4 regions of the Bradyrhizobium sp. SZCCHNR1051 genome follow, and region 2 is predicted to be linked to each of the others. Evidence: predicted binding sites of a transcription regulator. Region 2 holds the regulator's gene; each other region holds the start of a gene.
The links. Region 2 encodes PhoB, which activates phosphate uptake and scavenging genes when phosphate is short. Its sites were predicted from a motif close to TGTCATNNANCTGTCAT; they were not measured.
Positions count from the first base shown of each region.

Region 1: the regulator PhoB is predicted to act here: its motif matches at 3,055-3,071, upstream of QW868_RS16585 (esterase-like activity of phytase family protein).
Region 3: the regulator PhoB is predicted to act here: its motif matches at 1,816-1,832, upstream of QW868_RS13655 (PhnD/SsuA/transferrin family substrate-binding protein).
Region 4: the regulator PhoB is predicted to act here: its motif matches at 2,446-2,462, upstream of ugpB (sn-glycerol-3-phosphate ABC transporter substrate-binding protein UgpB).

Region 1 covers NZ_JAUEYJ010000012.1:117,614-122,460, forward strand. The annotation lists gene mgtA (magnesium-translocating P-type ATPase) at 1-871, shown strand, start outside; gene QW868_RS16575 (DMT family transporter) at 1,016-1,945, shown strand; gene QW868_RS16580 (DMT family transporter) at 2,043-3,020, shown strand; gene QW868_RS16585 (esterase-like activity of phytase family protein) at 3,143-4,498, shown strand; gene QW868_RS16590 (methyl-accepting chemotaxis protein) at 4,572-4,847, opposite strand, start outside.
Region 2 covers NZ_JAUEYJ010000017.1:53,891-58,737, forward strand. The annotation lists gene QW868_RS21120 (trypsin-like serine protease) at 1-1,221, opposite strand, end outside; gene phoB (phosphate regulon transcriptional regulator PhoB) at 1,369-2,076, opposite strand; gene phoU (phosphate signaling complex protein PhoU) at 2,093-2,809, opposite strand; gene pstB (phosphate ABC transporter ATP-binding protein PstB) at 2,840-3,661, opposite strand; gene pstA (phosphate ABC transporter permease PstA) at 3,658-4,539, opposite strand; gene pstC (phosphate ABC transporter permease subunit PstC) at 4,543-4,847, opposite strand, start outside.
Region 3 covers NZ_JAUEYJ010000009.1:236,998-241,844, reverse strand. The annotation lists gene QW868_RS13660 (HAMP domain-containing sensor histidine kinase) at 1-836, opposite strand, end outside; gene QW868_RS13655 (PhnD/SsuA/transferrin family substrate-binding protein) at 833-1,582, opposite strand; gene QW868_RS13650 (metalloregulator ArsR/SmtB family transcription factor) at 1,949-2,314, shown strand; gene QW868_RS13645 (arsenate reductase ArsC) at 2,307-2,834, shown strand; gene arsB (ACR3 family arsenite efflux transporter) at 2,838-3,893, shown strand; gene arsC (arsenate reductase (glutaredoxin)) at 3,890-4,291, shown strand; gene arsA (arsenical pump-driving ATPase) at 4,612-4,847, shown strand, end outside.
Region 4 covers NZ_JAUEYJ010000006.1:234,697-239,543, forward strand. The annotation lists gene ugpE (sn-glycerol-3-phosphate ABC transporter permease UgpE) at 1-142, opposite strand, end outside; gene ugpA (sn-glycerol-3-phosphate ABC transporter permease UgpA) at 142-1,023, opposite strand; gene ugpB (sn-glycerol-3-phosphate ABC transporter substrate-binding protein UgpB) at 1,073-2,392, opposite strand; gene QW868_RS09590 (CaiB/BaiF CoA-transferase family protein) at 2,603-3,805, opposite strand; gene QW868_RS09595 (organic hydroperoxide resistance protein) at 3,957-4,382, opposite strand; gene QW868_RS09600 (MarR family transcriptional regulator) at 4,553-4,847, shown strand, end outside.

The DNA of each region.
Region 1 (4,847 bases), on a different contig from region 2:
CGGCCGTCTCGCGCCCGATCAGAAATCGCGCATCGTCAAGGCGCTGCAGGCCTCCGGCGAGATCGTTGGCTTCCTCGGGGACGGCATCAACGATGCGCCGGCGCTGAAGGCGGCCGACATCGGCCTGTCCGTCGAAGGCGCCACCGGCGTCGCCCAATCGGCCGCCGACATCATCCTGCTCGCCTCTGATCTCGACGTCGTCGCCAACGGCGTCGAAGAAGGCCGACGCACCTTCGCCAACATCCTGAAGTATGTCCGAATGGGCGCGAGCTCGAATGTCGGCAACATGCTGTCGATGGCCGCCGCATCGATGGTGCTGCCGTTCCTGCCGATGCTGCCGACGCAGATCCTGCTCAACAATCTGCTCTACGATCTCTCCGAGCTCGGCATTCCGTTCGACCGCGTGAGCCGGCAGGCGACCGCGCGGCCGCAGCGCTGGGACATGAAGCGGCTCATGCGCTTTGCCGCGATCATGGGGCCCCTGTCGTCCCTGTTCGACTTTCTCACCTTCGGCGCGCTGCTGTATTTGTTCCATGCGACGCCCGATGAATTCCGCACCGCATGGTTCCTCGAATCGATGGCAACCCAGATTCTCGTCATCTTCATCATCCGGACCAATGGGCGGCCATGGAGCAACCGGGCGGATCCGATGCTGACGGCGTCGTCGCTCACCGCGCTCGCCGTCGCACTGGTCGTGCCCTTCACACCGGCCGGCGCATGGTTCGGCTTCGTTGCACCGCCCCTCACCGTCTTAGCTGCCATCGCCGCCCTCGTCGTCGCCTATCTGGTCAGTGCGGAGGGCCTCAAATCGCTCGCGGTGCGATCCGGACCGCGGAGACCGCACCGGGGACACGCTCGTGCGCGATCTTGACGACGGCCATCGCTGCATGGTCGCGATGCATCTGCCCTCTTGATAGGCAGCTGCAATTGGTGTCTGTCGAAAGCGCCGGGAGGAACGGCGGCCGGACATCCCGGCCGCGCGCCGCGGCGCATCGAACCAGGCCAACACCGCCGCATGTCCGCCGCCGATCCCACCGCGTCCGCCGCGCCCGCGCGCGCCTGGATCGCCAACCAGCCCTATGTGCTGCTCAGCATCACGGCGCTGTGCTGGGCCGGCAACTCGATCGTCGGGCGGCTTGCCGCCGGCCACATCCCGCCGGTGACATTGTCGTTCCTGCGCTGGTCGCTCGCCTTCCTGCTGATCCTGCCGCTCGCCTGGAAACAACTGCGCCAGGACTGGCCCGCGATCCGGTCGCGGCTCGGCATCATGATCGCGTTGTCCGTGACGGGCATCGGCGCCTTCAACACGCTGCAATACTGGTCGCTCGAATATACGCAGGCACTCAACACCCTGCTGCTGCAGTCGGCTGGTCCGCTGATCGTGGCAATTTGGTCGATGCTGCTGTTGCGCGTGCACCTGACCCTGGCGCAGGCCATCGGCATCGTGCTGTCGCTCGTGGGCGTGCTGCTCATCCTGACGCGCGGTCACCCCACCGCGCTGGCCGACATCAGCTTCAACAGAGGGGATCTGATCTTCCTGCTGGCGATGGCGGTGTTCGGCTTCTACTCGGTGCTGACGATCAAGCGGCCGCAGATCCACGGCCTGTCGATGGTCGCCTTCACCTTCGGTTGCGGCGCAGCCAGCCTCATTCCGCTGCTGATCTGGGAAATCAACGCGCGACCGGTCATGGCGCTCGACGCGCAGAACCTGTTGTCGCTGCTCTACGTCGCGATCTTTCCTTCGACGATCGCCTATCTCTGCTTCAATCGCGGCGTGCTCCTGATCGGCGCCAATCGCGCCGCGCCGTTCTTTCACGTGGTCCCGGTGTTCGGCTCGATCATGGCCTTCGTGTTCCTCGGCGAGCAGCCGGAGGTCTTCCACGTGATCGGCTTCGTGCTGGTGCTCGCCGGCGTGTTCGTGGCGTCGCGCAAGCAGGCGACCTGATATCCACGTCCTGCGCGCGCCCCCGCGGCCCTTTGCTGTCCGATGCATGGCACCAATCCGCTGCGCCGGCTTGCGAGGGGATACGATTCAGCCCAGATTGCCTCGTCTCTCCAAGCACGCTTGGCTGCCTTTGCCTGCCCCACACCGTCATCCGCTCTCCTGGCTGAACAACCAGCCCTATCTGCTGCTCACGCTGGCCTCGCTGTTCTGGGCCGGCAACATCGTGCTCGCGCGCTATGTGGCCGGTCATGTCCCGCCGCTGACCTTGTCCTGCATCCGCTGGGTCGGAACGTTCCTGATGCTGTGGCCTTTCGCCCGCGCGCATCTCGCCCGCGACTGGCGAACATTGCGCGCGCATTGGCCGCTGATCCTGCTGTTGTCGCTGACGGGCTTTGCCATCAACAACGCGCTGTCCTATTGGGCGATGCAATATACCCAGGCGCTGAACGGTCTCCTGATCCAATCCTCGACGCCGCTGTTCGTCGCGCTGTGGTCGCTGGCCTTGTTCGGTGTGCGCCTGACCATCGCCCAATTCGCCGGCATTGCGATGTCGCTGATCGGCGTGCTGGTGATCCTGCTGCGCGGCGATCTCGGTGCGCTCGCCGGCATCCAATTCAACCGCGGTGACCTGATGTTTGCGGGCGCGCTGATGGTATTCGGGCTCTACTCGGCCGCCATGACGCGACGGCCGGCGGTGCACCAGCTGTCGCTGATCTCAGCCTGCACGGCGGCCGGCGCCGTGCTGCTGCTGCCGTTCGCGGCTTGGGAATACGCGTCGGGCTTCGTGCTCAAGCCCGATCTGCTGTCGGTCCTGACGCTCGGCTACGTGGTCGTGTTTGCGTCGACACTGGCCTACCTGTTCTTCAATCGCGGCATCAGCCTGATCGGACCGAACCGCGCCGCGCCGTTCCTCCATCTGGTGCCATTGTTCGGCTCGGTGCTCGCGATCCTGCTCCTCGGCGAGGAGCTCAGGCTGTTCCACCTTGCGGGCTACGCGCTGGTCATTGCCGGCGTGATCATCGCGTCGCGGGTCCCGATCCGGCCTCCCGGCACGGGTGACCGACTCAAGACGTGAGCGTGCGGCAAGACGCCTCATGAAGACCGGGGAGCATCATCCGGCTGTCATCGAAATGTCAGCGCCGCGTCAGGCCTCCTGTCCAGAACGATGCGTGGATCAAGCTCCCAGGAGGCCCTCCCATGCGTCGATATCTGCTGACCACCGTTGCCGCGTTCGTTCTGAGCGCCGGCACAGCGTTCGCCCAGGGCGAAGGCGAATTCCCGGCGACGCTCTCCGGCCATGCCGTGATGCCGGCCGAGTCCTTCGTCGAGGCGCCGGCCGATGCCCCGAACGATCTCAAGACCTCCGGCAAATACACCACCGGCAAGCGCATCGACGCGATCGGCAGCGTGATGGGCAAGTCCTATGAGCGTCCGACCGGGGTGTCGCTCCCGTTCAAGGGACAACCTCTCCAGGGCCACTCCGGCATCAAGAAGATGGCCGACGGCACGTTCTGGGTCCTCACCGACAACGGCATGGGCTCGCGCTACAACTCGCCCGACTCGATGCTCTATCTGAACCACCACAAGATCGACTGGACCAGCGGCAAGGTCGAGCGGCTCGAGACGATCTTCCTGCATGATCCCGACAGGAAGGTGCCCTTCCGCATCGTCCATGAGGACACCGCCAAGCGCTATTTGACCGGTGCTGATTTCGATACCGAGGGCTTCCAGATCATCGGCGACAATCTCTGGATCGGCGACGAGTTCGGTCCCTACGTCATCAAGGCGGACAGGACCGGCAAGGTGCTGGCCGTGTTCGACACGGTCGCCGACGGCAAGCCGGTGCGCTCGCCCGACCATTGGGCGGTGCAATCGCCGGGCGCGCCAGGCGCGACCTATGCGAACGTCAACCTGCGGCGCTCGAAGGGATATGAAGGCTTTGCGTCGTCGGTGGACAGCAAGTTCATCTATGGCCTGCTCGAAGGTCCGCTGTGGGACACCGACAAGAAGGACTGGGAGAAGGTCGACGGCAAGGAAGCCTCGCGCATCCTCGAATTCGACGTCGCGGCGGAGCGGTTCACCGGCCGCTACTGGCAGTATGTGTTCGAGCAGAACGGCAACGCCATCGGCGATTTCAACATGATCGATCCCACACAGGGGCTGATCATCGAGCGTGACAATGGCGAGGGCACCAGCGACAAGGCCTGCCCGCAGGGCACGCGCGGCGACAACTGCTTTCCCGATCTCGCCAAGTTCAAGCGCGTCTACAAGATCGAACTGTCCGACGCCAACGTCGGCAAGCCGGTCCGCAAGATCGCCTTTATCGACCTGATGAAGATCAAGGATCCGGACAAAAAGGCGCGCAAGCCGCTCAACGACGGCGTGCTCGCCTTCCCGTTCTTCACGATCGAGAATGTCGACCGCGTCGACGAAACCCACATCATCGTCGGCAACGACAACAACCTGCCGTTCTCGTCCAGCCGGGATCCCAACAAGGCCGACGACAACGAGTTCGTGCTGCTGGAGGTCGGCGACTTCCTCAAAGCCAAGTGACGGCTGGCACGCCTACGACTTGACGGCCGCCGTTGATCCGAGAGCCCCGGATCAACGGCGCGCCCTGGCCTGATCAGGCCGTTCGCACCTTCGCCATGAAGCCATCGACGGCCTGCTGCAGCAGGCCCGACTGGCTGTCGAGCTCGCGCGCGCTCGACAGCACTTCGGAGGCAGCCATGCCGGTCGCTTCCGCCGCCTTGGTGACGCCGCCGATATGGGCGCTGATCTCGTTGGAGCCTGCGGCGACGGACTGGATGTTGCGGGCGATCTCGCGCGTCGCGTCGCCCTGCTGCGCGATCGAGGTCGAGATCGAATTGGTGATCTCGCTCATCTGCGCGATGGTCTGGGT
Region 2 (4,847 bases):
GAACGCCGAGAAGATGCCGACCACGGCCGGCTCCCCGCCGACCTCGGCGAGGATCGGCGAGCCCGAATAGCCGAAATTGGCCAGGCAATGCACTGTCAACAGCCGGGCATCCCCGGTCATGCCGGCGCTGCAATTGCGCTGGCCGGTCGGCGAATAGCGCCGCTCCTGGCCATAGCCGATCTCGGAGATGGTTCCGGCCGTGGTCGCAGCCGCGAGCTCCTCGCGGGTCAGCGCCTTGACCGCCACCGGCTTCGACGGCAGCGCGTCCTTCAGCACGATCAGCGCCCAATCGGCGGGCGAGCGGTCGAGCGACCATCTGTCGTGCCGGGTCGGCACGAAATCGGGCGCCACGATCAGCTTGTCGGCGACCGACGATGCCGCCGGCGTGCCACGGTTCATGCCGGCCAGGAAGCGGACATTGCCGGGGCTGACCTGCGCCACGCCGTTGAACACGCAATGCGCGGCGGTGAGCACGACGCGCGGCGCCACCAGGGTGCCGGTGCACCAGCCGCCGCTCGAGTATTGCGCGACGGTGACGACGCCGATCGACGACGCCGGCCAGGAGGTGGGATCGACGACCTCGCCGATGTGGCGATCGAGCCCGAGCAGTTGCTCCGGACGCGGAGTGGCAATGCCCGCCTCCGCCGATTCCGGTTTCGGCTGCCAGGACGCAATGGCGCTCTGGGCCTGGACGCGCTGCGGCTCGGTCAACCTGACCCGCTGCACGTCGCGGCCGGCCGATCGCACGCCGTTGCGGCCGGCCATCACCAGCCAGGCATAACCCTGCACGACGTCCTGCTTTGCGCCACGGCCGTCGAGCAGCATCAGGCCGAGCATGTATTGCGACTGCGCGAAGCCCTGCGCCGCGGCGCGGCTGAACCAGCGACTGGCTTCGCCGTAATTGCTCGCAACACCCTCGCCATTGACGTAGGCGATGCCGAGATAATGTTGCGCGACGGCTAGCCCCTGATCGGCGGCCTTGCGGTACCAGGCCAGCGCCTCGCTCGGATTACGCGGCACGCCCCAGCCGAACGCCTGCATGAAGCCGACGTCGAACTGCGCCCGCGCATCGCCCTTGGCGGCCAGCGGCAGCAGCCGTCGCATCGCCGCCGCATGCTGCCCGTTGCCTGCCGCCGCGACCGCGTCTTCGAGCTCGGCGGCCGGGGCGCCCGCCAGGCTGCCGAGCAGCATGACAAGAGATATGATGATGGTCTTGATCAAGGGCGTCCGCTGGGACCGAAACATCGTGACGGGCCACGAAGCAGACACGATCAAGACGGCGGCGGCGTGGCGGAAAGCGGACCGCGATCTCCTCAATCGGGCCCGCTCGCGCCTCACACCTGCTTCATCCTCACGCCCGATCGCCCCTTACACCTGCTCGCTCTTGGCGAAGCGATCATCGAGCGCATAACCGGCGCCGCGCACGGTGCGGATCGGGTCCTGCTCGCGGCCGGGATTGAGCAGCTTGCGCAGGCGGCCGATATGGACGTCGACGGTGCGCTCGTCGATGTAGATGTCGCGGCCCCAGACGCTGTCGAGCAGCTGTTCGCGGCTGAACACGCGGCCGGGGTGCTCGAGGAAGAATTCGAGCAGGCGGTATTCGGTCGGGCCGAGATCGATCGGCCGCCCCGAGCGCGCCACGCGGCGCTTCTCGCGGTCGAGCTCGATGTCGCCATAGGACAGCACGGTCGCCAGCCGCTCCGGGCTCGCCCGCCGCAGCAGGCCTTTCACGCGCGCCAGGAGCTCCGGCACCGAGAACGGCTTGACGATGTAGTCGTCGGCACCGGTGGCGAGTCCGCGCACGCGCTCGCTCTCCTCGCCGCGCGCCGTCAGCATGATGATCGGCAGTTGCCGGGTCTCGGAGCGCGCGCGCAGGCGGCGGCACAGCTCGATGCCGGAGAGGCCCGGCAGCATCCAGTCGAGCACGACGAGATCCGGAACGCGCTCCTTCAGCCGCGTGTCAGCCTCATCGCCGCGCGCCACGGTCTCGACCTCGTAGCCTTCGGCCTCGAGGTTGTAGCGCAGCAGCGTCGTCAGCGCCTCCTCGTCCTCCACCACCAGAATTCGGGCGCCCATGTCTGAACCGTCTCTCTTAGTTACCGGGAATCGTCGATGCGAAGCTCGTCATGTCGCCCTTCGGGCGCTTGTCCATGATCTGCTGGCCTTCGATCATATAGAATACAGTCTCGGCGATGTTGGTCGCGTGATCGCCGATGCGCTCGATGTTCTTGGCGCAGAACATCAGGTGGATGCAGAACGAGATGTTGCGCGGATCCTCCATCATGTAGGTCAGGAGTTCGCGGAACAGCGAGGTGCAGATGGCGTCGACTTCCTCGTCGCCCTTCCACACCGTCATCGCCGCCGGCAGGTCATGCGCGGCATAGGCGTCCAGCACCGTCTTGACCTGCGACTGCACCAGATCGGTCATGTGCTCGAGGCCGCGGATCAGCTTCAGCGGATGGAAGTCGCTCTCCAGCGCCGCGACGCGCTTGCCGATGTTCTTGGCGAGGTCGCCGATGCGCTCCAGATCGGTCGCCACGCGCATCGCGCCGACGATCTCGCGCAGGTCGACCGCCATCGGCTGGCGACGGGCGATCGTGAGCACGGCGCGCTCCTCGATGATGCGCTGCAGCTTGTCGACCTCGGCGTCGGTGGCGACCACCTTCTGGCCGAGCGCGATGTCGCGCCGCACCAGCGCATCGACGGAATCGACGATCAGCCGCTCCGCGAGGCCGCCCATCTCCGATACCAGACGGGTGAGGTCCTGCAGATCGCTGTCGAACGCCTTGGCGGTATGTTCACTGGCCATGATGATCTCCTGAAGACAATGTCGTCGGCGTCAGCCGAACCGGCCGGTGATGTAATCCTGGGTCCGCCGATCACTCGGCGAGGTGAAGATCTTGCTGGTGTCGTCGAACTCGATCAGCTCGCCGAGATACATGAAGGCGGTCTTGTCGGAGACGCGCGCCGCCTGCTGCATGTTATGCGTCACGATGGCGATTGTGTAGTTTTCGGCGAGCTCCTGGATCAGCTCCTCGACCTTGGCGGTCGAGATCGGATCGAGCGCCGAGCACGGCTCGTCGAACAAGATCACCTCCGGCCGGACCGCCACGGTGCGCGCGATGCACAGTCGCTGCTGCTGGCCGCCGGACAGCGACAGGCCCGAGGCGTTGAGCTTGTCCTTGACCTCGTTCCACAGCGCACCGCCGCGCAGCGCCTTCTCGACCCGGTCGTCCATCTCCGACTTCGATATCTTCTCATAGAGGCGGATGCCAAAGGCGATGTTCTCGTAGATCGTCATCGGGAACGGCGTCGGCTTCTGGAACACCATGCCGACCCGGGCGCGCAGCAGATTCAGATCGAGCTTGGGATCGAGGATGTTGGTGTTGTCGAGCATCAGCTGCCCGGTCGCCCGCTGGCCCGGATAGAGATCGTACATCCGGTTGAAGATGCGCAGCAGCGTGGACTTGCCGCAGCCGGACGGGCCGATGAACGCGGTGACGCGGTTGGTGCCCAGCGACAGGTTGATGTTCTTCAGCGCGTGATGGTCGCCGTAGTAGAAGTTGAGGTTGCGCGCGGTCACCTTGGCCGGCGCATCCGGAAGCGCCTTGCCGTGAAGAGCGTGATTGGGCTGACTGACGGAGACGGACAGTTCGGTCATTTGGTGTTCCTCTCGGCGCCGAGAATGCGTGCACCGATGTTCAGGGCGAGCACGGCCAGAGTGATGAGAAGGGCTCCGCTCCAGGCCAGTTGCTTCCAGTAGGCATAAGGGCTCTGGACGAAATTGTTGATGGTGACGGGCAGGTTCGCCATCGTCCTGGAAAGGTTGAGGCTCCAGAACTGGTTCGACAGCGCGGTGAACAGCAGAGGCGCGGTCTCGCCGGCGACGCGGGCGGTGGCAAGCAGCACGCCGGTGATGAGGCCCGAGCGCGCCGCCCGATAGGCGATGCGGCGGATCACCAGCGAGCGCGGCAGGCCGAGCGCAGACGCCGCCTCGCGCAGCGGGTTGGGCACGAGCAGCAGCATGTCCTCGGTGGTGCGCAGCACCACCGGGATCACGATGACCGCCAATGCAAGGGAACCCGCGAGTGCCGAGAAGCCGCCCATCGGCACCACGACCGCACCATAGATGAACAGGCCGATGATGATCGAGGGCGCCGACAGCAGGATGTCGTTGATGAAGCGGATCACCGAGGTCAGGCGGTCGTTGCGGCCGTATTCGGCGAGATAGGTGCCGGCGAACAGGCCGAGCGGCGCGCCGATGCCGACGCCGATGATCGTCATGATCAAGGAGCCGACGATGGCGTTGCGCAGGCCGCCTTCGCTGGAGCCGGGTGGCGGCGTGTCGGCGGCAAAAACCTGCAGGCTGAGGCCGGCGAGTCCGTTATAGAACAGCGTGAACAGGATCAGCGCCAGCCAGGTGACGCCGAACATCGCGGCGGCGACGCAGAGGCCGCGGATCACGATGTCCCTGCGGCGCCGGCGCGCATAGATCGGATTGACCGGCGCATCGAGTGTAAGCGTATCAGCGCTGGACATGGCTTATCTTCCCGCCTTGGCTTCGAGCCGCATGAGCATCAGCCGCGCGCTCGCCAGCACGAAGAAGGTGAGCACGAACAGCAGCAGACCGAGCAGGATCAGGCTCGACTGGTGCAGCCCGTCGCTCTCCTGGAATTCGGAGGCGATGGCGGCCGAGATCGTGGTGCCCGGCGCGAAGATCGAGGATGAGATCCGGAACGAGTTGCCGATGATGAAGGTCACCGCCATCGTTTCGCCGAGCGCACGGCCCAGCGCCAGCATGACGCCGCCGATGACGCCGACGCGGGTGTAGGGAATGACGACGCTGC
Region 3 (4,847 bases), on a different contig from region 2:
TTGTTGATTTCGTGGGCCATCCCGGAGGCAAGACGGCCGAGGCTAGTGAGGCGTTGCTCTTCCGCGACGCGAGCAGCCAGCGCCTCACGCTCGTTCCATGATCGCACCATCATGTTGTAGTGTCTGAATAGGCGACCGAACTCCGAACTGGGCGGCCCGACATCCTCATCTGCGATGCACAGCAGTTCGCCGGACTGCCCCCGCCTGAAATGCGTGGTCAAGAGCTGCACCGGTCGCAGCATTCTGCGCACCGCGATGAAGCCGACCGCCGCGACGAGCATAGTGATGGCGATATTGGTCGCGACCAACGTCCAGAGCACGTCCCGCCGCTCCTTGAATCGAGCGCCGACGTCGAATTGCGTGTAGATCACCCCGATGCGACGCCCCTGATCGAGCAGCACGCGGCGGACGCCGGCACGCTCGGCCTGCTCGTCAAGCCAGCTATCGTTTGCGTCCGCAAACCGATCGACGATCGACTTCGGCACGGGTGCAAAGGCCGGCACGGTACGGGGATCGAAGGAAGCCAGGACGATGCCGTCGGGTTCCGCCACCACCGTCTCGAGAATTGTCAAGCCGCGGTACAGTGAACGAGCGCGGTCGAGATTGTCGAACGTCTCCCAGGCGTCCCCACGGATCACCCCAGGCATCACCGACGACGAAAGCCCGTCCAGGTAGGCGGCGGTCAATTCCCGGAAATGGCGATCCTGGGTCTCGGCGAGCCTCTTGAGCACCTGATCTGTGAGCACCACCCCGATGGCGACCATGAGCAGCGCCACAAGCGCAGGGACCTTGATCACGACCGGCAGATTCGATCTCAGGTCAAAGCGAGCGCTCATCCGAGGCTCCGAACATAGTTCATCTTCGCCCCAATCGTGTCGAACAGGGATGGATCGCTTCTCGTGAAACCGTCGAGATGCAGCATCTGCAGCACCCGACGGGCTTCTGGATCGGAGGACATCCCGACGAACGCTGCGGCCAACGCATCGACCGAAAGCCCGCTCGGGCGGTTCTTTCCGCACGCCACCGGCGGAAATCCTAGCCATTCCGATTGTCGCAACACGCGAGTCGGAGTGGTTAGATCGGGCTCTACGATGCTGAGGACTTCCCACACGTAGCCGTCGACGGATCCGCTGTCCGCCAGCCCGGAGGCGACTGCGCGGACGACATTGCGATGACCATAGGTGAAGAAGTGATGCCTGAAGAAATCCTCCGGCTTGGTGTGCAGATCCGTGAGGAGGGCTCGCGTGACGAGGAAGCCGGAATTGCTGTCGGGATCGGAGAACGCGTGCGTGTCGCCCTTCAGATCCTCGAACGAGTCGGCCTTGCGGCGGGCGTCGACGATTACGTAGGACTGGTAAAGTGGACGGCCCTTCCACACCGGTACCGCTACCAGATCGAGCTGCTCGCGAAATTGGACGTAGGGGTAGCCGCAGATCCAGGCAGCATCAATTTGTCCGTTTACCAGGAGGAGCGTGATCTCCTGGTAGGTTCGGCGCGTGAGGATCTGGACTTCCCTGCTCCAAATGCGCTCAAGATAAGAGCGGAGTGTCGCCAACAGCTCCAGGTCGGAAGTCAGAAGCACGGGCGTGAGCCCAATCTGCACCGGCCGCGGATCAGCCGCTACGGCGCGTCTGCCCTTAAGAGCAATCGTACTCGCCGCTAGTCCGGATAGGACTACGCGCCTCGTGACTCGCTTTCTATTCGCATGTGATGCAGGAGCCTGCCTTTGACGCAAACCCATGGCGATCCCTCCTAGAGCATCGTCGCCCCTTTTTTCTTAGAGAGTATCGAATGGCGTCTAGCGCGGCAACGAATATGACAAGCATGTGACAGTGAGGTATTGAGATAGCTCAAGCAACAGCTCACCGGCGCGCGTCTCAAGGACCTGCGGGAGCTCGGCGCCACTCTGTGGTTGACAGAATGCTGTAATATCCATAAGTCTAGAAATATGGATAATGAAGAAGCGGTCTTGGCGCTCGCCGCGCTCGCTCAGCCCACTCGGCTGAACGCATTTCGTATTCTGGCAAGTCATGAGCCGGAGGGTCTGTCGGCCGGAGAGCTTGCTCGCGCCCTGGAAGTTCCCCAGAACACGCTCTCGGCGCACCTTTCGATCCTTTCAAGGGCGGACCTCGTCACCTCGGAGCGACACAGCCGGTCGATCATCTATCGCGCCAATCTTGCCGAATTCCAGAAGGTGGCGCTGTTTCTGCTGCAGGACTGCTGCGGCGGCCGGCCGGAAGTCTGCGCACCATTGATTGAAAGCCTTGCGCCTTGCTGTCCTCCGAAAAAGAAAAGGGAGCGAAGCCGTGTCTGATCACCTCTACAACGTTCTCTTCCTCTGCACCGGCAACTCCGCCCGTTCAATCATGGCGGAATCGATCCTGCGAAAGAATGCCGGCGGCCGCTTCCGGGCGTTCTCGGCAGGCAGCACGCCGAAGGGCGCGGTCAACCCGCTGGCGCTACGCACTCTCCAAAGCCTGGACTATCCGACCGACGGCTTGCGCTCGAAGAGCTGGCTCGAGTTCGCCGCCCCCGATGCACCCGTCATGGATTTCGTCTTCACGGTCTGCGACAACGCCGCCGGTGAGACCTGTCCGGTGTGGCCTGGACAGCCGATGACCGCTCACTGGGGCATCGAGGATCCCGCCGCAGTCGAAGGTATTGATCTCCAGAAGGAGGCGGCATTCGTGACCGCCTTCCGGTACCTGAAGAATCGCATCGGTACCTTCACCAATCTTCCTCTGCGCAGCATCGACAAACTGTCGCTCGGCACCAAGTTGCGCGAGATCGGCCGGTCGGAAGGCGCGAGTTCATCCCGCAACGACGTGGCCTGACACATGAGCATCTTCGAACGTTACCTCACACTTTGGGTTGCCCTCTGCATCGTCGCCGGCGTCGTGCTCGGCCACTTCATGCCTAGCTTCTTCGGAGTGGTTGCAGCCGCGGAAGTGGCCAAGGTCAATTTGCCAGTGGCAGTCCTGATCTGGCTGATGATCGTGCCGATGCTGCTGAAGATCGACTTCGGTGCTTTGAGCCAGGTCCGAGAGCACTGGCGCGGCGTGGGGGTTACCCTGTTCATCAATTGGGCCGTCAAACCGTTCTCGATGGCGCTTCTCGGCTCCTTCTTCATCGGCAACGTGTTCGCGCCGATGCTGCCGTCCGCGCAGATCCCATCCTACATCGCGGGTCTGATCCTGCTCGCAGCCGCTCCTTGCACCGCGATGGTGTTCGTCTGGTCGAACCTGTGCGAAGGAGAGCCTCACTACACGCTCAGCCAGGTCGCATTGAATGACGTGATCATGGTCTTCCTGTTCGCGCCGCTGGTGGGGCTTCTGCTCGGTGTAGCCTCCATCAGCGTTCCCTGGGCGACGCTTCTGCTCTCGGTCGTCCTGTACATCGTTGTGCCGGTCGTCGTAGCGCAGGCCTGGAGGACGTCCCTTCTCGCCGCTGGCGGTGGTGCCTTCGAGCGGACCATGCGGAGGCTGCAGCCATTGTCGCTTGTTGCTCTGCTGGCGACGCTAGTTCTGCTGTTCGGTTTCCAGGGCGAGCAGATCGTCAAGCAGCCGGTCGTGATTGCGATCCTCGCCGTGCCGATTCTGATCCAGGTCTATCTCAACGCCGGTCTCGCCTACTGGCTGAGCCGGCGCTTCGGCGTCGCCTGGTGTGTCGCTGCACCTGCGGCGCTGATCGGCGCCAGCAACTTTTTCGAGCTCGCGGTTGCTGCTGCCATCAGCCTGTTCGGACTAGACTCCGGAGCTGCGCTCGCGACCGTGGTGGGCGTGCTGGTCGAAGTGCCCATGATGCTGTCGGTGGTCCGCATCGTGAAGGCGACTCGCGGCTGGTATGAATCCGGAGCGAATGCGGCCAAGCCCGCGATGGAGGCTCACAGATGACCATTACGATCTACCACAATCCAGATTGCGGTACGTCCCGCAACACGCTCGCTATGATCCGGCAAAGCGGCATCGAGCCTGAGATCATCGAGTACCTCAAGACGCCGCCGTCGCGCGATAAGCTCCAGGAGCTCATCACCACCATGGGAATTCCGGTTCGCGACCTGTTGCGCGAGAAGGGAACGCCCTACAAAGAACTCGGCCTCGACGATCCGAAGTGGACCGACGACGAACTGCTGGATTTCATGATCGCGCACCCGATCCTGATCAATCGCCCGATCGTCGTCACGCCGAAGGGCGTCCGGTTGTGCAGACCGTCGGAAGCGGTCATCGATCTCCTTAACGGCCCGTTCGGGCGGTTCGTCAAGGAGGATGGCGAGGTCATCGAGCCCAGATGAGCCGGTACAACGACCGCATTAGATCGCTCGGTCGAAGGTGATGCCGGGCGCAGTGTCCGACGGCTTAATCGCCAGAGGGCGGGCCTCAGGCGTGCCCGGAACACACCATCGATACCTATTTTGTTGTTGCCTCGTAGCCCGTTGGTCACTCCCATCCGTTGATCCATCGCAACAGAGGAGCTCGCGGCGTTGCTATTGAATCTCCGCGGGTATCCCATCGCAAAGCGATGCAACGATGCGTTCATTTTGAACGCAATGCTCGTCGCACCCATCGGACTGACGGCAATTGCATGACTGCAGCGTCTGCAGGACAGCTTATTATGTCTCACTTTCGCGCGCTGAAAGCCCCGACGCCGTATCTGTTTTTCACCGGGAAGGGTGGCGTCGGTAAGACGTCGCTCGCATGTGCCACCGCTGTTGGCCTCGCCGACCGTGGACTACGCGTTCTTCTCGTCAGTACCGACCCAGCGTCGAACCTGGACGAGATGCTCGAAGTCACTTTGACTGATCGCCCAGCGCCGGTGGCAAACGTGGCCGGACTTTCGGCGATGAATAT
Region 4 (4,847 bases), on a different contig from region 2:
GCGACATCTGCCCGTTGGCGATGACCGCATTGTCCTGCGTCGAGGCGACGAACGCGAGATACACCGGGAACGCCACGATCGCGATTCCGATCCACAGGATGGCGTGCGCGACGTAGCGTCGAATGCCTTCTTGCTCGACCATCAGTAGGTCACCTTGCGCTCGACGAAGCGGAACTGGATCGCCGTCAGCACGATGACGATGACCATCAGAACGACGGATTGTGCGGCCGACGAGCCGAGATTGCCGCCGAGCAGGCCGTCCGTGTAGACCTTGTAGACCAGCGTCTCGGTGGACTTGCCCGGGCCGCCACGGGTCATCGTGTCGATGATGCCGAACGTCTCGAAGAAGGCGTAGACGATGTTGATGACCAGCAGGAAAAAGATGGTCGGCGACAGCAGCGGGAAGGTCACGGTCCAGAACCGCCGCATCGGCCGCGCGCCGTCGATCGCGGCGGCCTCGAGCACGCTGCGGGGGATGCTCTGCAGCCCGGCGAGGAAGAACAGGAAGTTGTAGGAGATCTGCTTCCAGGCGGCAGCGAGGATGATCTGCAGCGCCGCCTGGTCGCCGTCGAGCAGCGGATTCCAGTCGATGCCCATCGCGCGCAGATAGCGCGAGATCACGCCGAGCGACGGATGCAGCATGAAGATCCAGAGCACGCCCACCACCGGCGGCGCGACCGCGTAGGGCCAGATCAGCAGCGTCCGGTACAGCGTGACGCCGCGCAGCGGCTTGTCCGCCATGACCGCGAGCAGCAGCGCGACCGAGAGCGACGAGAGCGCGATGGCGAAGGAGAAGCCGAAGGTGCGGAGAATGGCTTGAAAATAGTCAGGCTGACTGAGCAGGTCGGCGTAGTTCTCGAACCAGACGAAGCTCGTGGACAGGCCGAACGCGTCCTGCAGCAGGAACGACTGGATAACGGCCTGGATCGCGGGCCAATAGAAGAAAATCAGCACGATCGCGAGCTGGGGAGCGACCAGCACGAACGGCAGCAGTTTTGATTGGAAGATGGCGTTCTTCTGCATGGTCGGTCGGCGAGCCGGCAGGCCGCGGGTGGCCTGCCGGCTCTTGGCCTCACTTCACGGCCGTCTTTTCGAACTGGCGCAGCATTTGGTTGCCGCGCTCGACCGCGGCGTCCAGCGCCTGCTTGGCGGTCTTCTTGCCGGCCAGAGCCTGCTCGATCTCCTCCGACCAGACGTCACGCAGTTGCACCATGTTGCCAAGACGCAGGCCGCGGGAATTCTCCGTCGGCTCCTTGTTGGTCAATTCGAGCAGCGGCGTCTCCAGGTAGGGCTGATCCTTGTAGAAGCCCTCGGCCTTGGCCTTCGCGTAGGCCGCCTTGGTGATCGGCAGATAGCCCGAGGCCTTGTGGATATAGACCTGACGATCGGTGTCCGAGAGGAAGGTCAGGAACTTCGCCACGCCCTTGTATTCGTCCGCGCTCTTGCCGCCCATCACCCAGAGCGAGGCGCCGCCGATGATCGAGTTCTGCGGTGCGCCCTTGGCGTCGGGATAATAGGGCATCGGCGCAGCGGTGAAGGCGAACTTGGCCTGCGCCTTGACGTTGCCGAAGAACGCCGACGAGGTCAGGTAGATCGGGCATTCGCCCGAGGTGAAGCGGCCCTCGCCGGTGTTGGTGCGGCCGGCATAGTCGTAGGTCTTGTCCTTCTGCAGCTCGACCAGGTTTTCGAGATGCTTCACCTGCAGCGGACCGTTGAACTCCAGCACGGTGTCGAAGCCGTCGAGACCGTTCGCCTTGCTGGCGAGCGGCACGTTGTGCCAGGCGGAGAGCTGCTCGAGATTGACCCAGGTGACCCACGAGCCGGAGAAGCCGCAGGTCGGATGGCCGGCCGCCTTCAGCTTCTTGGCGGTCTCGAACAGCTCGGGCCAGGTCTTCGGGATCTCGGCGTTGACCTTCTTCAGCTCGTCGAGATTGACCCACATGACGGTGGATGAGGAGTTGAAGGGGAAGGAGAGCATTTCGCCCTTCGAGGTCGAATAGTAGCCGGTGATGGCCGGCAGGTAGCTCTTGGGATCGAACTTCTCGCTGGCGTCCTGCATCAGCTTGTAGACCGGCTTCACGGCGCCGGTGGCGGCCATCATCGTGGCGGTGCCGACCTCGAACACCTGCATGATATGCGGCGCATTGCCGGCGCGGAAGGCGGCAATGCCGGCATTCATCGTGTCGGCGTAGTTGCCCTTGTAGGTCGGAACGACCTTGTAGTCGGTCTGCGAGGTGTTGAAATCGTTGGCGAGCTTGACGATGACGTCGTTGTTGGCGCCGGTCATCGCGTGCCACCACTGAATCTCCGTCACCGCATGTGCGGGTGCGGCGGCGCCAAGGACCAGCGTGGCTGCCGCGGCGGCGGCGGTCCAGAATTGTCGAAGTGACATTAAAAAATACCTCCCATGGAACGTCATCGGCGTCGCGGCCGTAGCAGCGCGAGATGACAGTTTTGTGAATGTATAACCGGTTGGATCGTCAGCGGAAAGCGCGTTCGTCGCGGCTTCGCGGCGGAATGCCGCGACTTGTGCGAGACGGCGCGGCGCCGGGGCGATGCCCCAGGCGACGCTAGCGTGGGGAGACGACAGGCTGATGGCGCTTCAGCGCTTGCGCTCGGCGCACACCGTGCCCTGGGACAGCAGGGCCTGGATCTCGTGCTCCGAGTAGCCGAACTCGCTGAGCACCTCCTGCGCATGCTGGCTGAATTTCGGCGGGGTGGAGCGCAGGGTCGGCTTGCTGCGTTCGAGCCGGATCGGCGACGCGACGCCCTTATACCAGTCCTTTTCGATGACATCGCCGCGGTAGATCGTGTGCGGACTGGTCAGCGCCTGGTCGATCTTCTGCACGGGTCCCGCCGGCAGGCCGGCCGCGAGCAGCCGGTCGCACAGCGGCTCCGCCTCGAATTGGCTGAAGACGGCGGCGAGCTCGCCGCGCAGCGCCTCGCGATTGGCGACGCGATCCTTGTTGCGGGCGAAGCGCGGATCGGTGCCGAGCTCCGGCCGGCCGATTTCCTTGGCGAGCTTGCGGAAGGTGCCGTCATTGCCGACGCCGATGAAGATATCGTCCGTCTTGGTCGGGAAGATTGCGTAGGGAACGAGGTTCGGATGCTCGTTGCCGGTCAGCGACGGCGGCTTGCCGTGCATGAAGTAGTTTGCGGTATGCGGATGCATGATCGCGAGGCCGGTCTCATACAGCGTGACCTCGAGGAACTGGCCGAGCCCAGAGCGCTGCCGTTCCGACAGCGCCATCAGGATGCCGATCGCGGCATAGAGTCCGGTGGTGATGTCGACCAGCGGCACGCCGATCCGCATCGGTCCGCTCTGCGAGGAGCCGGTCGCGGCGATCATGCCGGTCATCGCCTGGATGATCGCGTCATAGCCGGGATTGCCGCCGCGCGGACCGTCGGCGCCGAAGCCGCAGATGCGGCAGTGCACCAGCTTCGGGAATTTCTCGCGCAGCGTGTCGCTGCCGATGCCCCACTTCTCCAAGGTGCCGGGCTTGAAGTTCTCGATCAGCACGTCGGCGGTCTCGAGCATCCGCATCAGCACGACGCGGCCACCCTCGGAAGCGAGATCGAGGCCGATCGAACGCTTGTTGCGGTTGATCCCGACGAAATAGGCAGCGTCTTCGTCGTGGAAGGGAGGGCCCCAGTCGCGGACCTCGTCGCCGGCCGGCGGTTCGACCTTGATCACGTCGGCTCCGTGATCGGCCAGGATCTGTGTGCAGTAGGGCCCGCCGAGCACGCGCGTCAGATCGATCACGCGCAGTCCGGCCATGGCGCCGGGAGCAAATTGGGGTGTCATCGGATGTCGCGAGGTTGGTTTCAGCTCGCGGCCATTAAGCATTGCTGCGGCGCTGGTGCAAACGCGGCTCGCCGAATGGCGCCGTCGCGAAAACGCGAGGCCTGCCCTGCGGCGGGCGCGGGAAAACGCTGCCGCAGGGCGGAATTCAGCCTCAGACGACGGTCAGCTTGACATCGACATTTCCGCGCGTGGCGTTGGAATAGGGGCACACCTCGTGCGCCTTGGCGACCAGAGCCTCGGCGTCGGCCTTGGCGAGGCCGGGCAGCGACACCGCGAGCTCGACGGTGATGCCGAAGCCGCCTTCTGAACGCGGGCCGATGCCGACGGTCGAGGTCACCGACGTGTCGGCGGGAACCTTCGGGCCGCCCTGCGAGCCGACAAACTTCATCGCGCCGATGAAGCAGGCCGCATAGCCGGCCGCGAACAACTGCTCCGGATTGTTGCCGGCGCCACCGCCGCCGCCGAGCTCCTTCGGGGTGGAGAGCTTGACCTTGAGCGAGCCGTCGAGGGTCGCGGCTTCGCCGTCGCGGCCGCCGGTCGCCTTGGCGCTGGTCTTGTAGAGCACGTTCACGGACATGGGGTGTCTCCCGGTTGGATGGACGAATTCAGTGGCGCTATATTGCACGCAATTGAATTGTGAACAATATAATTGTTCGGTAGAAAATTCGTGATCGGGGCGCCGGGCCCGTTGTCGACCCGAGGCGTGCGGGCTCAAGATGCCGATAGGATCGACCTATGGTGACCTCGATGCGAAAGAAGTCCGTGGCTGACGCGCCGCTCCAACTCGGCAACCAGCTCTGCTTCGCCGTCTATTCGACCGCCCATGCCTTCAACCGGGTCTACAAGCCTTTGCTCGACCGTCTCGGCCTCACCTATCCGCAATATCTGGTGATGCTGGTGCTGTGGGAGCGCGACGGCCTGTCGGTGAAGGAGATCGGCGAGCGGCTATTCCTGGATTCCGGCACGCTGACGCCGCTGCTGAAGCGGATGGAGGCGCTGCATTTCATCAGGCGGACACGATCGGCCGAGGACGAGCGTCAGG